Regions from separate parts of the Sphingobium sp. S6 genome, predicted to be linked through region 3. Evidence: riboswitches for the same ligand, from Rfam matches in the RefSeq annotation. Region 3 holds a riboswitch; each other region holds the start of a gene.

Region 1 (6,656 bases), on a different contig from region 3:
ACCCGATCGTCTATCAGCGCATTCAGGCCGCGCGGGCGGAGCGCGGGACCAAGCTGGTCGTGATCGACCCACGCCGCACGGAAACCTGCGAGGGCGCGGACCTGCATCTGCCAGTAAAGCCCGGCACCGACGTTGCCCTGATGAACGGCCTGCTCGCCTGGTGCGATCAGGAAGGCGTCACCGACCCTGCGTTCATCGCCGACCATCTCAATGCGCCCGAAGGCTTCTGGGAGCATATCCGCACCGGCCACGATCTCTGGACCACGGCAAAGACCTGCGACATCGCGCCCGCGCTGCTGGAGCAATTCTTCAAGCTGTTCGCCGCCACCGCGCGCACCGTCACCTTGTTCAGCCAGGGCATCAACCAGTCGATCCGCGGTACTGATCAGGTCAACGCGATCATCAACGTCCACCTCGCGACCGGCCGCATCGGCAAGCCCGGCGCTGCGCCCTTCTCCATAACCGGCCAGCCCAACGCCATGGGCGGCCGCGAAGTCGGCGGCCTCGCCTCGACGCTGGCGGCCCATATGGACTTCGCGCCGGAGAATGTGGAACGCGTGGGCCGCTTCTGGGCCGCGCCCACCATGGCGACCAAGCCGGGCCTGAAAGCCGTCGACCTGTTCCGCGCCATCAACGAAGGCCGGATCAAGGCGCTCTGGGTCATGGCCACCAACCCCGCCGTGTCGCTGCCCGACGCGAACCGCGTGCGCGAGGCGCTGGAGGCCGTGCCCTTCCTCGTCGTCTCGGACATCATCGCCGACACCGACACCAGCGTTCATGCCGACGTCCGCCTGCCCGCTGCTGGCTGGGGCGAGAAGGACGGCACCGTCACCAATTCCGACCGCACCATCAGCCGCCAGCGTCCTTTCCTGGCGCTGCCCGGCGAGGCGAAGCCCGACTGGTGGATCATCAAGGAAGTCGGCCGTCGCATGGGCTGGCGCAACGCTTTCGCCTATGACCGGCCCGCCGACATCTGGCGTGAACATGCGCGCCTGACCGCTTATCAGAATGATGGCGCACGGCTGCTCAACCTCCGCGCGCAGGCGACCATCGGGAATGAAGCCTATGAGGCGATGGAGCCCTTCCGCTGGGGTGGCGACAAGCCCTTCGCGGATGGTCGCTTCTCCACCCTCGATGGCAAGGCGCGGCTGGTGCTCGCCAAGCAGATGGATCTTCAGGAGCCGCTCCAACAGTGGCCGATGACGCTCAACACCGGCCGTTATCGCGACCAGTGGCACACGATGACGCGCACCGGCCTTTCGGCGAAGCTCGCCCGTCATCGGGAGGAGCCGTTGGTCGAGATTCACCCGCAGGACGCCGGGGACTTCGATATCTGCGACGGTGATCTGGCGCGCGTCCAGACCGCGCAGGGCAATAGCATCTTCCGCGTTGGGCTGAGCGATGGCCAGCGCCGGGGCGAAATCTTCACGCCGATCCACTGGACCGATCAAATATCGACCGGCGGCCGCACCGGCCTGCTGCCCCGTCCGCTGGTCGATCCGCATTCCGGTCAGCCCGGCTTCAAGCTGACGCCCGCCAGCATCGAGAAGGTCGCGACCGAGTGGAAGGGCTTCCTGATCCTGCGCGGCGAGCAGCCCGCCAGGGTTCCCTGTCTGTGGGCGACAAAGGTCACCGTGCCGGGCGGCGCGCTTTACGAGGTCGCGGGCAATGGCGATCCCGCCCGGCTCGAAGCCTGCCTGCCCAAGGGCGACCGGGTCGAGGCCATCGACATGTCACGCGGCACCCGCCGCGTCGCGATCATCAAGGATGGCAAGCTCGCGGGTATCCTGATCGTCACGCGCACAGGGCTGCTCCCGTCGCGCGATTGGCTCATCAGCCAGTTGGAAGTCGAAGGCGTGGGGGCGTCCGTCCTCGCCGCGCGCGGGCCCGGCAGTCAGCCCGACAAGGGGCCGACCATCTGCGTCTGCTTCGACATCGGTCTTAATCAGATAATGGCCGCCATCCGCGAACAGAGCCTGGTCGACGTGCCCGCCATCGGCAAGGCGATCGGCGCCGGGACCAATTGCGGGTCCTGCCGCCCCGCGCTTGCCAATATCCTTGCCCAAATTCCGCAGGAGACGCTCCATGCAGCCGAATGAACTTATCGCCCCCGGTGAAGTCTGGCTGGTCGGCGCGGGGCCGGGCGATCCGGATCTGCTGACCCGCAAGGCCGAAAAGCTGATGGCGGCGGCTGACATCGTCTTTTATGACGCGCTGGTCGGCCCCGGCGTCCTTGACCTCATCCCGCAAAGCATACAGCGCGTCAGCGTCGGCAAGCGTTCCGGCCGTCACAGCAAGGATCAGGAAAGCATCAACGACCTCCTCCTCGCCGCTGCCAAGGCAGGCAAGCGCGTCGTGCGCCTGAAAGGCGGTGACCCGTCGGTCTTCGGCCGATCGGCGGAGGAGATGGAGCATCTCGCCGCTGACGGCATCCGCACTCACATCTGCCCCGGCATCACCACCGCCAGCGCGGCGGCGGCAAGCGGCAACGCCTCGCTCACCCTGCGCGGCAAGGCGCGCGGCCTGACGCTGGTGACCGCGCATCTCAAAGCCGGTGAACCGCTCAAGCTCGACTGGGAAACGCTGGCCCGTCCGGGCGGCACGCTCGGCATCTATATGGGCCGCGCCGCAGCTGGCGAGATCAGCCGCCAGCTGATCGCCGCCGGGCGCGATCCCGAAACGCCGGTGATGGTGGCGGTCAATGTATCGCTGCCCACCGAACGGCTGATTCGGGGCAAGCTGTCGGCGCTTGCCTTCCTGGTCGCGACGATCAGCGACGAAGATCCGACCCTGCTTCTGATTGGTGAGGCGGTGGCGGGCACGTCCATGCCAGTAGAGGCCGCAGCCAGCGTCGCTCTTCAGCTTTGAAGACCGGCTCTCCGCGACCTTTGCCCTGAGCTTGCCGAACGCCCCCGAACTTAGTTGGAAGGAAGGGAGGGGGCTTCGGCAAGTTCAGCTCGGCGATAGGGTGCAACCCGCTCAGCACGATAAGCAACGTGCTCCTGCAAAGGCAGGAGCCCAGTCCCGTCCTCTGAATTGGGCTCCTGCCTTCGCAGGAGCACGGCGCAGCTAGTTTTTTGGCAACCCGGCAAGATCCTGCGGTCGATTGATATTCGGCAGGACGATATCGGCCCGCTCCACGATCCGCGCGCCGATCCGCTCCAGCCAGCCATATATCGACCGGCTATTCTCCTCAGCCAGATGCGCGTCCAGATCATCCGCAAGCCCGGCAGGCCAGAAACCGGCAAGTTGCTGCCCCTTCAACACCGCAGCGCCTTCTCCCGCCAGCGCCTCCACCAACGCCGCCGGATAGACCGGCATGTCGCACCCGGTCGTCAGCACCGCGTCATAGCCTTCGTCCCGCGCATGATGCAGTGCCGCGTTCAGCCCGCCCAGCGGTCCCATATCAGGCGCGGGCCGGTCGGAGAGGCTGGTCATCCCCTCGACCGTCCGCCCGCAGACCACCACCGCCTCCACATGGGGCGCGATCGCCGCCACCGCATGGTCGATCAGCATGCGCCCATCCGACATCAGCGCCAGCGCCTTGTCGCTCCCGAACCGACGGGATCGTCCCCCGGCAAGCACAGCGCCCAGTAATCGCATCGATCCACTCCTTGGCAGAACCCTCGCTTTCCCCTATGGCGCGCGGCGTGAGCGGGCAACCGTTCACGAAAGATCGCGCCGGAAAGGGAATGCGGTGGGGACGGTTCATCCGTCCAAGTCCGCAGCTGCCCCTGCAACTGTAAGCGGTGAGCGCGATGCACCCGGAAACCCGCATGCCTTCAAAAGGGGAAGGCGAGGGGGACCAGCCACTGGACACGCGTCCGGGAAGGCCCGTGCATCGCCGCGACGACCCGCGAGCCAGGAGACCTGCCGGCGCATGGTCGCTCTTGCCTTGGGTCCAGGGATCGGCCCGGGCACGGTTTTCCGTCTGAGCGACGAAGCGGCGCAGGGCCGCATCGGTGCGCGTGACGGGATTGGCGTCTCCCTCCCTCGTGCACCGGCCGCTCGCGCGGAAGCCCTGGCCTCATGTCGCATGGCGCTCAGGGAAGACAGAAAATGTTCAAGACCGGAATTTCACTGCTGGCGCTGCTTGCGGCCACCCCCGCGCTTGCCGAAGATGCAGACGAAATCGTTGTCACCGCGCTCGGCATCGAGCAGCCGACCGATGAAGTCGGGCAGGCCGTGACGGTGATCGATGAAAAGACCATCGAGACGCGCCAGAATGTCAGCATCGCGGACCTGCTGATCACCACGCCCGGCGTCCGTTTCAACCGCGCCGATGCCGTGGGCGGCGTCACCGGCATTTCGATCCGTGGCGCGGAAACGACGCAAACGCTGGTGCTGCTCGATGGCGTGAAGATCAATGATCCGAGCAGCATCGGCGACGCCTATGATTTCGGCAATTTGCTGACCGGCAACATCCGCCGCATCGAAGTGCTGCGCGGCTCCAATTCGGTGGTCTACGGCAGCCAGGCGATCGGCGGCGTCGTCAACATCATGACCGGCGCCCCCAGTGAAGATTTCGGAGGGACGGTTTCGGTCGACTATGGCTATGCCGACACGCTGAACGCCAAGGCGGACGTTTCCGGCACAAGCGGCATCGCGTCAGGCGGGCTTGGCGTCGCTTATTTCCGCACGGATGGCATTTCGTCCGCTGCGGGGGGCACCGAGCGAGACGGCTATGAAAATGTCGCCGCTAACGCGAAGCTCAAGCTAAGCTTCACCGATGCCCTGAGCCTTGATCTGCGCGGCTACTATATCCATTCCGATCTCGACACGGACATGTTCTTCGGCGCGCCGATCGACACGCCCGACACCAGCAAGGTCGATCAATATATCGGTTATGCAGGTCTGAACGCCGCTCTGTTCGATGGAAAGCTTCAGAACCGGGCAGCAGTCACATGGTCGCGCACGGACCGCGATTACTTCTCGTTCCGGGGCGATGACGCGAGGGAGGGGTATAGCGGTACGACCCTGCGCTTTGAATATGAGGGCGTCTATAAGCCGGTGGATCAGGCCCGCATCATCTTCGGCTACGAACATGAACGGCCCGACTTTGATTCCTTCGGTCCCTTCGCGCCGGGCAGCGCGCGGGCCAATATCGACAGCGTCTATGCGCTCGCGGTCGTACAGCCGGTCGACGGCCTCTCGCTCACCGGAGGCGTTCGCCATGATGATCATAGCCAGTTCGGCGGCGCGACCACCTTCGGCGCCAATGCCAATTACACGCCTAACAAGGGCGCGACCAACTTCCGCCTCAGCTATGGCGAGGGCTTCAAGGCACCCTCGCTCTATCAGCTTTATGCGCCGATATTTGGCAATGCGGCGCTGGAGCCGGAGCGTTCCAAAAGCTACGATATCGGCTTCGATCAGAGCTTCGACGATAATCGCGTGACGATTTCCGTTACGGCGTTTTTGCGTGACACGCGCGATCAGATCACCTTTGCCGCCGCCGCATACGGCAATGTCGGTTGCACGCGGGCAAAAGGCGTCGAAGGGTCGATCGCGCTGCGGCCGGTCGATGCGCTGACCGTTACGGCGGCTTACAGCTATGTCGATGCACGGGATCGTTCGCCGGGAAGCCCCGACGAAGGTCTGCGCCTGCTACGGCGTCCGGCCAATGTCGCCAGCCTGTCGGCTGATTATGTCTGGCCGTTCGGGTTATCGACAGGGGCTACCGTAACGATGGTTAGCGACAGCTACGATTCGATCTTCGATGAACAGACATTCGCAGCCGTTCGCATCCAGCATGACGGCTACGCCCGGCTGGACCTCCGCGCCTCGCTGCCGATCAACGAGCATCTGGAGATCTACGGGCGCATCGACAATGTCACGGACGAAGAATATGCGACCGTCTATGGTTACAGCACCTATGGCCGATCGGCCTATGGCGGCGTGCGTGTCCGCTTCTGACGGTGAAAGGTGACGGGGGTGGGCGGCCGCCCCGCTTCATCGCCGGGGCGCGGCCTTTGGCTTCGCCCTTTCTTTGCCCGCAGCATCCGCCTGGGCAATGATGCTGCGCGCGGCCTGCACATAGGCGGGGCCGCCGCAGACCGTCCAGGCCTGGGGCACACGGATACGCGGGATGGATCGCAGCGCGGGATGGTGCAGCATCTCCGTGCCTTGATCGACGATGTTTTCGCTGCCTTCTTCCACGATCAGATAGTCGGGCCTGGCTGCGATCATCTGTTCCAGCGGCACTTGCGCCAGTGCAGGCTTGCCCAGCTTTTCCGCCAGATTGACGAGGCCCGCGCGCCGGATCAGTTCATCGACCAGGGTGCCCGTGCCCGTCATATAGCCGCGTCGCTGATAATAGGCCGCGACCCCGCCGCCCTTGCGCCGGGGCAGGGCGGCAAGATCGCGCTCCATGCCCCTGATCAACGCTTCGCCCCGCGCGCGCTGGCCGGCCGCCGCGGCGACCTGACGAACCTGATCGCGGATGGCGGCGAAGCTGGTTGCGCTCGCGAGGCCCAGCTTGCGCCATCGCCCATCGGGTGCGCCGACAACACCGCCCGCACCATCGGGAAAGCCAATCACCAAGTCGGGCCGCAACGCCAGCACCTCTTCGGCCGGGCGCTTCAGCACCGGAAAGCGCCGCGCCTTCGCCACCGCTGCCGACAATTCGGGATCATGGCCATAGGGGCTCAACGCCG
Region 2 (6,656 bases), on a different contig from region 3:
GTCGAAGGCAAGCCAGGGGAGTGGCCGCCAGAAGGCGACAAGCTCATAGCCATGGCGGCGGCTGGCTCCGCTGGGTTCGACCGCGTTGGAATCGCCGACGAAGCGCAACTCGCTTCCGACGTTCAGCCACCAATAGGTTGCGGTGAAGGTGAAGCCGGGAAGCTGAAGGCGGCCGCCCAGTTCCTTGCCGGTGCCGCGCACGAGCATGGGAACAGGCGTGTCCACATTGACCGCGCCGCGCGCGTCATTGGAATGGAAGCCCCGGCCCCAATTGGCATAGAGTTCGACCTGCGGCGTGATCGCCCACGCGGCCGACGCCTTGGGCGAGACGAGCGTGTCCGAACCGCTGCCTTCACCCAATGCGGCGGCAACGGCGTCCCGGCTGCGGACATCATAATGATAATAGTCGCCGCGCACCCCGCCGGTGATGCGCAGGCCGGGAAGGGGCGTGACGGTCGCTTCGCCATAAAGCGCGGCCGAGCCTTGGTTGACGCGATAGCGGCCAAGCGAGGAGAGGAAAGCGCGCCCTGCGGTTCGGTTGACGCCGACATTGCCGATCGCGTCATAACGGTTTTCCGTGCCGAGCTTCAGTTGCAGCGCGGGATCGGCATCCCAGCGCTTTTCGCCCGTGAAACCGAGGACCCAGCGGCGGTCGAATTGCTGTATCTGCGCGCTGGTGCCGTCGGGGTCGGTGTAGGTGGGGTTGGAGAACATCGTCCAGTCGTAGAACTGGGCGTACAGATTGGCGCGCCATGTCGGCTGAATGGTGGCGAGATTGCCGATAATGCGGGTGGTTTCACCGCGCGCGGACGGATCGGGCGAACAGAAGATATCGGGGCAGAGCGGCGTGCCGACGATGCGCTCAGGGATTTGCTCGGTCGGGCGCCATGTCGCGCGATAGGCGTGGAGCGTGGCGTCGATCTTTCCGGCCCCTGTGGGGAGCGTATATTTGGCGAAGCCCGCATAATGGCGCAGATGTTCAGGCTCCTGCCATGGCCCGTCATAGGCCTTGGCCTGCGCGACCAGGGTGAGATCGCCCGCGCCCGCCCTTACCGTCCCGCCCGACGCCAGCCTGCGCCAGCCGAAGGATCCGCCCTCCGCCGAGACCCATGGCCGGTCATAGCCGTCGATCGTGGTCATATAGGCCGCGCCTGCAAGCGCGAAGTCGCCGCCATCGGCGCGATAGGGACCTTTGCGAAAATCCTCCCGCGCGATGATTTCGGGGATGAGCCCATTGAGGTCGAGATAGCCCTGGCCGTGGCCATGGCTGCGGAAATTCATCTGAACCGCGTCGATATAGGTGGTGAAGTCCGACCCATGGTCGAGGTTGAAGCCGCGCAGGAAATATTGATTGGCCTTGCCGCTGCCCGAATGCTGGGCCGCGACCATGCCCGGCACGGCTTCGAGCAGTTCGGCGACGCGCAGCAGCGGGCGGACGAGAAGGTCAGCACCACCGACGCTGCCTTCGCTCGCCGCATGGGCGGTGCCGATCTTGTCCTCGCCCCGGCCGAAGACGATGATGGCGCTGGCGTCTTCGCCCGCATCGGCCGCTTCGGCGGCAAAGGCTGGCAGGGGGAGGAGAGTGGCGGTCAGCGCCCAGGCGGCGCGGTGGAAATGATCGGGAAGTTTCACATCATGCACTCCGGGCGTCTGGCGACATCCGGCAAGAGACCTGTCGTCAGGCGACGACCGGCGCACGCCGACGGCCGGACGCCCCCAAGGCGGCCGCCAGCGTCACCGAAGCGGCCTCTTGCCGCTCGTTCGTCGCTCAGACGGAGTTCACCGTGCCGCGGCCATCCCCTGGACCAAGGCAAGAGCGACCAGACGCTGGCAGGTATCCTGGCTCGCGGGTCATCGCTTGATGCACGGCCTTCCCAGGCCTCGCAGGATTTAGCGTCCGGCCCAGTGACTTGCCCCAACCTGCCTGTGAGGTGGGGCGATGTGCATCGCGCTCGCCGCTTACAGTTGCAGGGACAGCCCTGGCTTGGGGAGGCGGATGCCTCCTTCACCATGTTCCCTTTTAAGCCTCTTTCGAGGCACCGGCGCGATCATGCCCGGGGGGTTGCCCCGGGTGAGGGGGCGATAGCGGAGGTGGGGGTGTGGGGCAAGGGGGGTGGTGGGGATTGCTCCCTCTCCCCTTTAGGGGAGAGGGGTGGGGAGAGGGGGCGACGGCTGAGCTTTGTGTTCCCCTCTCCCGCCTTCGCTTCGCTCGGCACCCTCTCCCCTGAAGGGGAGAGGGAATTGGGGGTGCTGGGCCTTCGCGCCAATCAGTTCAGGGTCGTGCAGCGTTCTCGCTGGAGGCGGAGGGCCATGGCCTGGTAGCGGACGGCGCGTTCATTGTGGAGGGCGATGGTTGCCTGGTCGGCGCCGCGCAGGCGGGCTTCCCTGGCTTGCCGCGCTTCCTGGGCGGCGCAGGCGGAAAAATGTGACGCGTCATTGGGGCGCATGGCCCATATCCTCTCTCAAGTTTCTTATGGCTCGAACGATAACATCGGCCTGTTTCCCGCTGCAATTACGCAGGTTAACGCCGGAAAGCTTCTATTTTTTGACAGGAGCCTGGCGAATTTTCGCATAATGGAATTTTGGCTTTTCAGCGGGTTGAGCGGGAGCCCGCCTACCTTTTTCTGTCAACCGCCCCTGTTCCACGGCGCGTCGCGGAAGCTTTCGCGCAAGAATGCGATGAAGGTGTCCACGGCGGCAGGGCGGCCCGCCGCGCGGGGGTGGACGGCGTGGACGGCGAGGTCGGCGGGGCCTTCCCAAGGTTCAAGGACGCGGACGAGGCGTCCGTCCGCGATTAGATCGCCCACGTCCCAGAGCGAGCGCAGGGCGATGCCGACGCCGGTAAGGGCGAGTTCGCGCACGATTTCGCTGCTGTTGGTGCGGACATGGCTTTGGCCGTCGATCAGCTTGCGCGCGCGCCCGTTGACCAATCGCCATGGCAATTGTCCTTCGGCGGCGAGCAGAAGGTGGCGCGAGAGGTCGGCGATCCTTTCCGGCGTGCCGTGGGCGGCGAGATAGGCGGGGCTGGCGCAGAGGATGCGGCGGTTGGCGGCGAGATGATGCCCCTCCAGATGGGCGGGAATGTCGCTGGTGATGCGGATCGCAAGGTCGATCCGTTCAGCGAGCAGGTCTTCATAGGCGTCGGACAGGTTGAGTTGGAGGTCGACGCGCGGATGCTGTTCCAGGAAGCGGCCGACATGGGGGGCGACATGGAGGCGGCCGAAGGAGGTGGGGGCGGAGATGCGCAACGGGCCGGATGCGGCGCGGTGGCGGTTGGTGACGCGTTCTTCCGCCTGGGCAATGGCGTCGAGGATTGCGACGAGGTCGCCGTGAAGGCTGGCGCCCTCTTCCGTCAGGGCGAGGCGGCGCGTGGTGCGGTGGATCAGGCGGACGCCGAGGCGGGCTTCGAGGCGAGAGAGACGTTTCGACATCATCGCGGGCGAGATGTTGAGCATGCGGCCAGCGGCTGAGAGGCTGCCTGCTTCCACCGCGCGGGCGAAGAGAAGATAATCGGGGTCCATCGATGATCTTTTCCTGTGGGGAACAGATGCTTTGAACCTTTATCGTCTAGTGCGAGGATGGCGGCGGGTCTATAGATTTTGGCCATAGTTTTTCGCGATGGAGAGTTGCCCATGGACGGTATGATCGAGAAATCGGGCCTGATGGTGGCCGCCGAACTGGCGCGCTTTATTGATGAGGATGTGCTGCCGGGGACGGGGATCGTGGCGGATGCGTTCTGGCGAGGCGCTGCTGCGATTTTCGCGCGGTTCGCGCCGCGCAATGCGGCTTTGCTGGAGAAACGCGATGCTCTTCAGGCGCAGATCGATGCCTGGCACGGGGAGCATGCGGGACGGCCTTTCGATGCGGAGACCTATCGGGCTTTCCTGACGGAGATCGGCTATCTTGTGGCGGAGCCTGCGCCCTTTTCCATCGGGTCGGGCCGGGTGGATGCGGAGCTCGCGACGCTGGCGGGGCCGCAGCTGGTGGTGCCGATCCTGAATGCGCGCTTCCTGTTGAACGCGGCCAATGCGCGTTGGGGGAGCCTGTATGATGCGCTGTACGGGACGGACGCGATCCCGGGCGTGGCGGCGGGCAAGGGCTATGATCCGGCGCGGGGCGCGCAGGTGATTGCCTGGGCCAAGGCGTTTCTGGACCGGGCGGTGCCTCTGGCGGAGGGGAGCTGGGCGCAGTGGGCTGGCGGGGTGCCGGTGTTGCGGGATTCTGCTCAATTTGCCGGGCGGGCGGGGGATAATATCCTGCTGCGCAATCATGGGCTGCATATCGAACTGGTGATCGATGCGGGGCATCCGATCGGGCGGGATGACCCGGCGCATTTGGCCGATGTCGTGCTGGAGTCGGCTTTGTCGACCATCTGCGACCTGGAGGATTCGGTCGCGGCGGTGGATGCGGGGGACAAGGTTGGGGCCTATGCCAACTGGCTGGGGCTGATGAAGGGCGATCTGGAGGACAGCTTCGAGAAGAATGGCGCGATGATGACGCGGCGGCTGAATGGCGACCGGTCCTATGTTGCGCCGGATGGGAGTGGGTTCACGCTGCCGGGGCGGTCATTGCTGTTCGTGCGCAATGTCGGGCATTTGATGACGACGCCTGCGGTGCGCTTGGCGGATGGGGCGGAGGCTCCGGAAGGGATTTTGGACGGGATCGTCACCAGCCTGATCGCCTTGCACGACATTCGGCGCGGCGGGCGCTTCGTCAACAGCCGGGCGGGCAGCATCTATATCGTGAAGCCCAAGATGCATGGGCCGGAGGAGGCCGCCTTCACCAATGATCTATTCGATGCGATCGAGGATCTGCTGGGGCTGGAGCGGCATCAGCTGAAGGTCGGCGTGATGGATGAAGAGCGGCGGACTTCGGCCAACCTTGCCGCCTGCATCCATGCGGTGCGGGACCGGATCGTGTTCATCAACACCGGCTTTCTGGATCGCACGGGGGACGAGATCCATACGTCGATGCGGGCGGGGCCGATGATCCGCAAGGGCGAGATGAAGGGCGCGGCGTGGATCAAGGCCTATGAGGATCGCAATGTGCAGATCGGGCTGGCTTGCGGGCTGTCCGGCCGGGCGCAGATCGGCAAGGGCATGTGGGCGGCTCCGGATCGGATGGCGGACATGCTGGAGCAGAAGATCGGGCATCCCATGACGGGCGCGAATACGGCCTGGGTGCCTTCGCCGACTGCCGCGACCTTGCACGCTACGCATTATCATGCCGTCGATGTTTTTGCTCGGCAGGAGGAGCGGAAGGCGGAGGCGGTGGCTTCGCTCGATGCGCTGCTGACGATACCGCTGGCGGCGGGGGTGAACTGGTCGGCGCAGGATGTTCGGGACGAGCTGGACAATAATGCGCAGGGGATATTGGGATATGTCGTGCGCTGGGTGGATCAGGGCGTGGGGTGCTCCAAGGTGCCGGATATCCATGACGTGGGACTGATGGAGGATCGGGCGACGTTGCGGATTTCTTCGCAGCATATCGCCAACTGGCTGCTGCATGGGGTGTGTTCGGCGGAAGAGGTGGACGCGGCGCTGCGGCGGATGGCGGCTAAGGTGGATGCGCAGAATGCGGGCGACCCGCTCTACCAGCCGATGAGCGGGCGGGAGGAGGAGAGCATCGCCTTCCAGGCGGCGCGGGCGCTGGTGTTTGAGGGGGTGGCGCAGCCTAATGGTTATACCGAGCCCTTGTTGCATGCGTTTCGGGCGAGGGTGAAGGGGTAGGATGTTCGTTCTACTTCGCCGTCATGCTGAACTTGTTTCAGCATCCATTTCTCCCCACGAGCGGAAGGCGTGTAGAGGCACAATGGATCCTGAAACGAGTTCAGGATGACGGTTTTGGCTAGGGTCGCTTACCCCAACAGGACATAGGCGGCGCCTGCTGCGGCTGAGCAGAGGAGAACGGGGAGGATCCCGGCCTTGAAGCGCAGGACGGCGATCAGGGCTGCCGTTGAAAGCGCCAGGGCTGGAAGGTTGATCGAGGCGAGGACGGGGACGTCGAGCGATCCGGTGGGCGTCGGGACGGCGTGGACCTTGGCGAACAGGGTGTGGATCGCGAACCAGAGGGCGAGGTTCAGGATCACGCCCACTACAGCCGCGGTGATGGCGGTCAGGGCTGAGGACAGCGCGCGGTTGCCGCGCAGGCGTTCGATGAAGGGCGCGCCTGCGAAGATCCAGAGGAAGCAGGGGACGAAGGTCACCCAGGTTGTGAGGATCGCGCCCAGTGTGGCGGCGACGAGCGGCGGCAGCATCCCGGCGTCGCGGAAAGCGGCGAGGAAGCCGACGAACTGCGTCACCATGATCAGCGGGCCGGGCGTTGTTTCCGCCATGCCGAGGCCGTCGAGCATCTCACCGGGGCGGAGCCAGCCGAACGTGCCGACCGCTTCCTGCGCAACATAGGCGAGGACCGCGTAGGCGCCGCCGAAGGTGACGACCGCCATCTGGCTGAAGAAGCTGGCGATGCGGGCGAACACATCGTTTGGGCCGAGTGCGAGGAAAAGGGCGAGGACGGGGGCAAGCCAGAGCACCAGCAGCACCGTCGAGATCTGGAGCGACCAGCGCATGTTCGGGCGGGCATGATCGGGAAGGGCTTCGCCGAGCGCGGTGTCGCGATCGTGGATGACGTTGCCGGACGCGGGACCATGGCCGCCG
Region 3 (6,656 bases):
GGGGTCGATCTCGCCACGCGCAGTGCGCAGGAGGCGGACGCCCGGCCGCACTTCCCCGCCCAGCTGCTGCTCCAGTTCCGCCAGCTTTTCAGGCGCGACCAGGTCGGTCTTGTTCAGCAGCACCAGGTCGGCGCAGGCCAGCTGGTCTTCGAACAGCTCCTCGATGGGGCTGTCATGGTCCAACGTCGGGTCGGCCGCCCGCGCCGCAGCGAGCGCGGCCTCATCATGGGCAAAGCGCCCGGCTGCGAGCGCATCCGCATCGATGAGTGCAATGACGCCGTCCACGGTCGCCCGCGTCCGGATATCGGGCCACTGAAACGCTTTCACCAGTGGCTTGGGCAGTGCGAGCCCTGAGGTTTCGATAATGATGTGATCGGGCGGCACGTCCCGGTCCAGCAGCCGCTGCATGGTGGGCAGGAAATCGTCCGCCACGGTGCAACAGATGCAGCCATTGGCAAGCTCGATTATATCCTCGTCCGGGCAGGCTTCGTCGCCGCAGCCCTTCACCAGCGAACCGTCTACGCCGACATCGCCAAATTCGTTGATGATGAGGGCGAGCCGACGCCCGCCCGCATTTTCGATCAGGTGGCGGATCAGCGTCGTCTTTCCGGCACCCAGAAAGCCCGTGATGACCGTGGCGGGAACCTTGCTCATAATGTCTGTCCTTTTTTGGGGATGAGCACGTCGATCTCGTCGAAGCGCTTCCAGCGGTAGATGATCCAGCTCACCAGCCAGCAGGCGGCGAACAGGCCTATGATGAAAAAGCCGAGGCTGTTGAAATGCTCGCCCATGCGGGCGGCGATCGACCAGATGCCGCCGGTCAGGCCCAGCTTGTCGCCCAGCAGCGCCGCCGCCTCGATCCCGCCGATGACGATGGCGACCAGCGCCGACACCAGCGTGATGGTGATGTTATAGTAAAGCTTGCGGATCGGCTTCACGAACGCCCATTGATAGGCGCCCATCATCAGCGCGCCGTCCGCCGTGTCGATGAGCGCCATGCCCGCCGCGAACAGCAAGGGGAAGATCAGTACCGTTGCGATCGAAAGGCCGCTCGCCGCCTGACCCGCCGACAGGCCGAGGATGGCCACCTCCGTCGCCGTGTCGAACCCCAGGCCAAAGAGAAATCCGAGCGGCGCCATGTGCCAGCTACGCGTGACGAGGCGGAACAGCGGCCGGAACAGGCGCGACAACATGCCCCGATTGCCCAGCAGAATGTCCATGTCCTCATCGACATAGGTTCCGCCGTTGCGAACATGATTGAACGTCTTCAGGACAGATCGCAGGATGATGAGGTTCATCGCCGCGATAGCAAAGAGGAAGCTTGCGGAGATGATCGTGGCAATCGTGCCGCCGATCTCCCCCGCCGCCTCGACGCGGCTGAGGGCACTGGCGGCAAAGGCGATGAGGACCGCCGCGATCAGCACGATCGCGCTATGCCCGATCGCGAACCACAGGCCCACGGTCAGCGGCTGCTGCCCGTCCTGCATCAGTTTGCGGGTCACATTGTCGATGGCGGCGATATGGTCGGCGTCCACCGCATGACGCAGGCCCAGGCTCCAGGCGAGCAGGGCGGTGCCCAGCATCATCGTATCGCCCGAGAAGATCATCAGGGCGCATATCCAAAGGCCGATATTGGCGGCGATCAGCAGCGCGAACATCCATGTCGCGCGGCGGCGCAGCGCCGGAACTTGCATAACCATCGGACGGCTTGGCTCCCGTCTGCGTCAGCGAGACTGGACGGGACCTCCGCTATGCGGCCAGCACGACGCGCCGGACGGACGCATCTTAGCGCCCGGCACGCATGCCGGTGCGGTCCCGCCGCACGCGTCGCTCAGACGGAATACCGTGCCCCGGCCATCCCCTGGGCCAAAGCAAGAGCGACCAGACGCCGGCAGGTCTCCTGGCTTGCGGGTCATCGCTCGACACATGGCCTTCCCAGGCCTCGCATGATTTAGCGTCCGGCCCAGTGGCTGACCCTCCGGCGGTAACGGAAAGTCGCTATGCGTCTCGCTCACCGCTTACAGTTGCAGGGACAGCCGCGGATTTGGGCGCCTGACCGGCAGCCCGCACCGCATTCCCTTTGAAGCCCGTTCGGGCACCGGCGCGATCGGGGCTGTGCATAGATGGCTTGACCGGCAAAGGAAAGCGGCAGTTGCATGGTTGCGTCATATTGCAGGGCGCATCCCGCCCGCCTAGACCGGCGCTATGCCATTTCCCTTCTCCTTCACCCGCATTAGCCCAAAGGGCGACGCATCGTTCGTGGAGCGCGATCTGGCGGAGGAGATGCCCGTCGCGATCGAGTTCAACGGCATCGGCTATGCGGTGCTGATGGCGACGCCAGGGGACGTGGCCGAACTGGTTCAGGGCTTCGCGCTTGCCGAGCGGCTGGTCCTGCCATCGGACGCGCCGCTCGACGTTGACGTCCATGTAACGGAGCAGGGCCTGGTCGCCCGCGCCACGCTGCCGCCGGAGCGGGTGGAGGGACTGCTCGGCCGCGTCCGTCACCGCGTCTCCGATTCCTCCTGCGGCTTATGCGGCGTCGAAAATCTGGAGCAGGCGCTGCGGCCCCTGCCCGCCGTGACAGCCCGCTCGACCGCAGGCCGGGCGGCTATCTTCCGGGCGTTGGGCGATCTTGCCGCGCATCAACCGCTCAATCGGCAAACCGGTGCTGTCCATGCCGCTGCCCTGGCGGGGGCAGATGGCGCAATCCGCCTCGCCTATGAGGATGTGGGCCGCCACAACGCGTTCGACAAGCTGATCGGGGCGATGCGGCGGCGGCAATTGTCATGGGATGGCGGCTTTGCGCTACTGTCCTCGCGCTGTTCCTATGAGCTGGTGGAGAAGGCCGCGCTCGCTAATTGCCCGCTGCTTGTCACCATATCCGCCCCCACCCGCCTCGCTGCCGAACGCGCCGCCAGCGCCGGGTTGCCGATCATCGTGCTGGCCCGGGCAGACGCCATGCTGGCGGCAGGCGGGCTGCCCGGCTGACGAGGCGCCGCTTCATCTACCGCTTGCGGGCTTGGTCCTGCCTCATTATCAGCAGCGCCGCGACAGGTTCCCCGTTTGGGGATCAAAAGGGAAGTCGGGTGCAATGCCCGCGCTGCCCCTGCAACTGTAAGCGGTGAGTGGACCGGCCACGCAGCCATTGGGGGAGTATCTCCCGAGAAGGCGGCCGATGCGCATCGACCCGTGAGCCAGGAGACCTGCCTGCCGCAGTCGTTCTTCGACCGGACAGGGTGTGCCGGACGAACGGGGTTCCCCGCGGACGACAGCCATCGCCTTGCCCGCCACTGGCCGGTCAGGGCCGTTGCGGTTCGATTTTGCAGGGAGGGCCATGATGCCGGTCTTTCATGTTCAGATGATTATAAAAGCGTGCCGCTGATGCTGCGTGCCGTCGAAAACAGCGCGTCGGTGGTCGTCTGCTCGACCTGCCGCCTGTCCGCAGACCAACGGGAAGACAGCGAAGGGCGGCGCGGCGGTGCGCTGCTGGTCGATGCCATGCGCGGGCTTCAGGCGCAGGAGCCTGCCTATGAAGCGATCGCCGTGCAGGAAATGCCCTGCCTCTTCGCCTGCCAGCGGCATTGCACCGTCCATGTGCGCGGCCCTGGCAAGGTCGGCTATGTGCTGGGCGACTTCACCCCGGACGCGGATGCCGCGCGCGCCATCCTTGACTATGCCCTGCGCCATGGCGCCAGCGAAGAGGGCGTCGTGCGCTACGCCGAATGGCCGCAAGGGGTGAAGGGGCACTTCATCGTCCGGACGCCGCCCGAGGGCTTTGTCTGCACATGATCCGTTTTGAGGACCGCGACGGTTTTCAGGCCGCGCTCGCCACACTTCCTGGCAGCGACGCGACGGCGATCGACGCTGCGGCGGCGCGGCAGGCTTCTTTGACGAAGCCCGCCGGATCACTAGGCCGCCTGGAGGAAATTGCCCTCTTCATGGCGGGCTGGCAGAGCCGCGAGTGTCCGCGCGCCGACCGTATCCGCGCCGCCATCTTCGCCGGCAATCACGGCGTTGCCGCGCGTGGCGTCAGCGCCTTTCCGGCGTCCGTCACTGCGCAGATGGTCGCTAACTTCCAATCTGGCGGCGCGGCGATCAATGCGCTTGCGGGCGCTTGCGGAGCCGATCTGGTGATCGTCCCGCTTTCCCTTGAACAGCCCACCGCCGACATATGCGAAGCCCCCGCCATGACGGAGGCCGAGTGCCTCGAAGCCCTGAACGCAGGCGCTGCCGTGGTGCCTGAAGATTGCGAACTGCTCTTCGCCGGAGAGATGGGCATCGCCAACACCACCCCCGCCGCCGCGCTGTGCCTTCACGCCTTCGGCGGCGAGGCGCAGGACTGGACGGGGAGGGGAACGGGCATCGACGAAGCAGCCCTCGCCCGCAAGACGGAAGCCGTCCGCGTCGCGCTCGCCCTGCACGCATCCCATTGCACCGACGCCTTCGAAACGCTTCGCCGCCTCGGCGGTCGGGAGATCGCCGCCATGGCAGGTGCGATCCTAGCCGCGCGGATGATGCGCGTGCCGGTGCTGCTCGACGGCTTTATCTGCGGCGCCGCGATCGCTCCCCTCGCGCGCGACAATCCCGCCATCACTCAACATTGCCTGGCCGCCCACTGCTCAGCCGAAGCAGGCCATGCCCGGTTGCTCGAAAAGCTGGGCCTTGACCCGCTGCTGCACCTCGGCATGCGCTTGGGCGAGGGAAGCGGCGCGGCCGTCGCGGCACAGCTCGTCCGCTCGGCCCTCGCGGCGCATGCGCATATGGCGACCTTCGCGCAAGCCGCCGTCGCGGGCGCGCTATGAGCCCGTTGACGCTCCACCTGATGCGGCATGGAGCACCACAAACGCCCGGACTTCTGCTCGGTCACACGGACATGCCGCCTGATCCAGCCGCCATGCAGCTGTGCATCGATCGATCACGCGCGCTCACATTCGACTGTCTGACCAGCTCCGGCCTGGCACGCGCCAGCACGCCCGCCACGCTGATCGCCATCGATCGTCAAGCCGCCCACCGGATCGACCCGCGCTGGCGCGAACTGAACTTTGGCGAATGGGAGGGCATGGACCCCACCACGCTTCCAGCCGGCGACACTGCCCGCTTCTGGTCGTCTCCCGACGACTATCCTCCGCCAGGCGGCGAAAGCTGGTCCGGCCTCTGCCACCGTGTTAGCGCGGCACTGGGCGACGTAGGGGAGCCCACCCTCATCCTCACGCACGCAGGACCGATCCGTGCTGCGCTGACGGCGCTTTGCGGCCTGAATTATCAACAGGCCTGGGCGATCGATCTCCCCTATTCGGCGGTGCTCACGCTGCGCTTCTGGCCCGGAGACAATCCCGGCGCGCAGATCACAGGCCTCGTGACATGACCCGCCTCATCCTTGCCCTGCAACTCATGACCCGCCTGCCGCTCCCGAACGTAGGCGCGGACGAAAACGACTTCGCCGCCGCTATCCGCTGGTTCCCCGCAACAGGCATCATCGTCGGCCTGACGATCGCCGCCGCCATGACAATGGGCTTGCAGAGCGATCCTTGGATCGCCGCCTTGCTCAGCCTCATTGCCTGGGTGGCCATGACGGGAGCGCTCCATCTCGATGGCCTGGGCGACATGGCCGACGGAGCCGGAGCAGCGCATCATGACCGGGAAAAGCTGTCCGCCGTTCTCGCTGATCCGCACATCGGCAGCTTCGGCGTCGTCTCGATCGCCCTGCAATTGCTCACAAAGCTGGTCCTGCTCCGCCTGTGCGCGGAGCATGTCCCGCCGCTAGCCCTTGTCGCCGTGCCCTTCGCAGCCCGGATCGGCCCGCTCGCCTGGACCCTTTGGCTCCCGCCGCTTCACCAGGGTCTCGCCAGCCGCTTCCGCGACGGTATCGGCGCTTCGCATCTGCTGGGTTGGGTGATGCTTGCCGCAGCCCTCTGCCTGATAATCCCCCCACTCTTGTCCGCCGCCCTTTTCATCCCATTCTGGGCATGGTGGTTGCGCAGCCGCATCGGCGGCATTTCGGGAGACGGCCATGGCGCGGGCATAGAGCTTGTTGAAAGCGGCTTGCTCTTCGCGCTGGTGCTGGCGCGATGAGCGGCATCTTCCACTGGCATGGCGGGCGCCTCACCGCTGCGCGTCAGCATTATAAGGAGGCGCGCTTTCCCTGGATCGATCTCTCAACCGGCATAAACCCGCTCGCCTGGCCCGGCGCGGCTGCGATAAAGACCGATTGGCGATCGCTCCCAGATCCCGCAGCACTCGCCGATCTCGAACAAGCCGCTGCCGCCCATTTCGGCGTTACCACCGATCATATCTGCGCCTTACCCGGCAGCGAGACCGGTCTGCGCCTGCTTCGCCATCTGATCGACGCGCCCGCCTGCCACATCCAACCGTCCTACCGCACCCATGCGCAGGCTTTCCCGAATATGCATGCCTTGCAGCAGCCGGAAGCCGCACCGCCGAGCACCGCGCTCCTCCTCGCCAATCCCAACAATCCTGATGGCCGCCTCTACACGCGGGCGCAGATGCGGCAGCTTCTGTGCCGTCAGGAAAAGCGGGGCGGTTGGCTGATCGTCGACGAAGCCTTCACCGACTGCATGCCTGCCGTCAGCATCGCCAGCGACGTTGCCGATAACCGAAGCCTGATCATCCTCCGATCCTTCGGCAAGTTCTTCGGC

Evidence for each region. A riboswitch is a leader RNA that binds a small molecule or an ion and turns the genes downstream of it on or off. The one in region 3 is predicted to bind cobalamin.
Region 1: another riboswitch for cobalamin. It lies ahead of SPHS8_RS08185 (TonB-dependent receptor plug domain-containing protein); the one in region 3 lies ahead of SPHS8_RS18200 (HoxN/HupN/NixA family nickel/cobalt transporter).
Region 2: another riboswitch for cobalamin. It lies ahead of SPHS8_RS15920 (TonB-dependent receptor); the one in region 3 lies ahead of SPHS8_RS18200 (HoxN/HupN/NixA family nickel/cobalt transporter).

Annotation. Positions count from the first base shown of each region.
Region 1 is NZ_CAJHOG010000002.1:213,947-220,602, reverse strand. Features, by position in the region: gene SPHS8_RS08200 (nitrate reductase) at 1-2,099, shown strand, start outside; gene cobA (uroporphyrinogen-III C-methyltransferase) at 2,086-2,868, shown strand; gene mobA (molybdenum cofactor guanylyltransferase) at 3,070-3,603, opposite strand; cobalamin riboswitch at 3,631-3,892, shown strand; gene SPHS8_RS08185 (TonB-dependent receptor plug domain-containing protein) at 4,060-5,916, shown strand; gene SPHS8_RS08180 (ABC transporter substrate-binding protein) at 5,953-6,656, opposite strand, start outside.
Region 2 is NZ_CAJHOG010000007.1:19,646-26,301, reverse strand. Features, by position in the region: gene SPHS8_RS15920 (TonB-dependent receptor) at 1-1,572, opposite strand, end outside; cobalamin riboswitch at 1,813-2,059, opposite strand; gene SPHS8_RS15915 (hypothetical protein) at 2,268-2,447, opposite strand; gene SPHS8_RS15910 (LysR family transcriptional regulator) at 2,628-3,521, opposite strand; gene SPHS8_RS15905 (malate synthase G) at 3,633-5,729, shown strand; gene chrA (chromate efflux transporter) at 5,858-6,656, opposite strand, start outside.
Region 3 is NZ_CAJHOG010000012.1:50,640-57,295, forward strand. Features, by position in the region: gene cobW (cobalamin biosynthesis protein CobW) at 1-654, opposite strand, end outside; gene SPHS8_RS18200 (HoxN/HupN/NixA family nickel/cobalt transporter) at 651-1,700, opposite strand; cobalamin riboswitch at 1,874-2,118, opposite strand; gene SPHS8_RS18205 (formate dehydrogenase accessory sulfurtransferase FdhD) at 2,206-2,988, shown strand; cobalamin riboswitch at 3,036-3,225, shown strand; gene SPHS8_RS18210 (DUF1636 domain-containing protein) at 3,382-3,789, shown strand; gene cobT (nicotinate-nucleotide--dimethylbenzimidazole phosphoribosyltransferase) at 3,786-4,802, shown strand; gene SPHS8_RS18220 (histidine phosphatase family protein) at 4,799-5,365, shown strand; gene SPHS8_RS18225 (adenosylcobinamide-GDP ribazoletransferase) at 5,362-6,072, shown strand; gene SPHS8_RS18230 (threonine-phosphate decarboxylase) at 6,069-6,656, shown strand, end outside.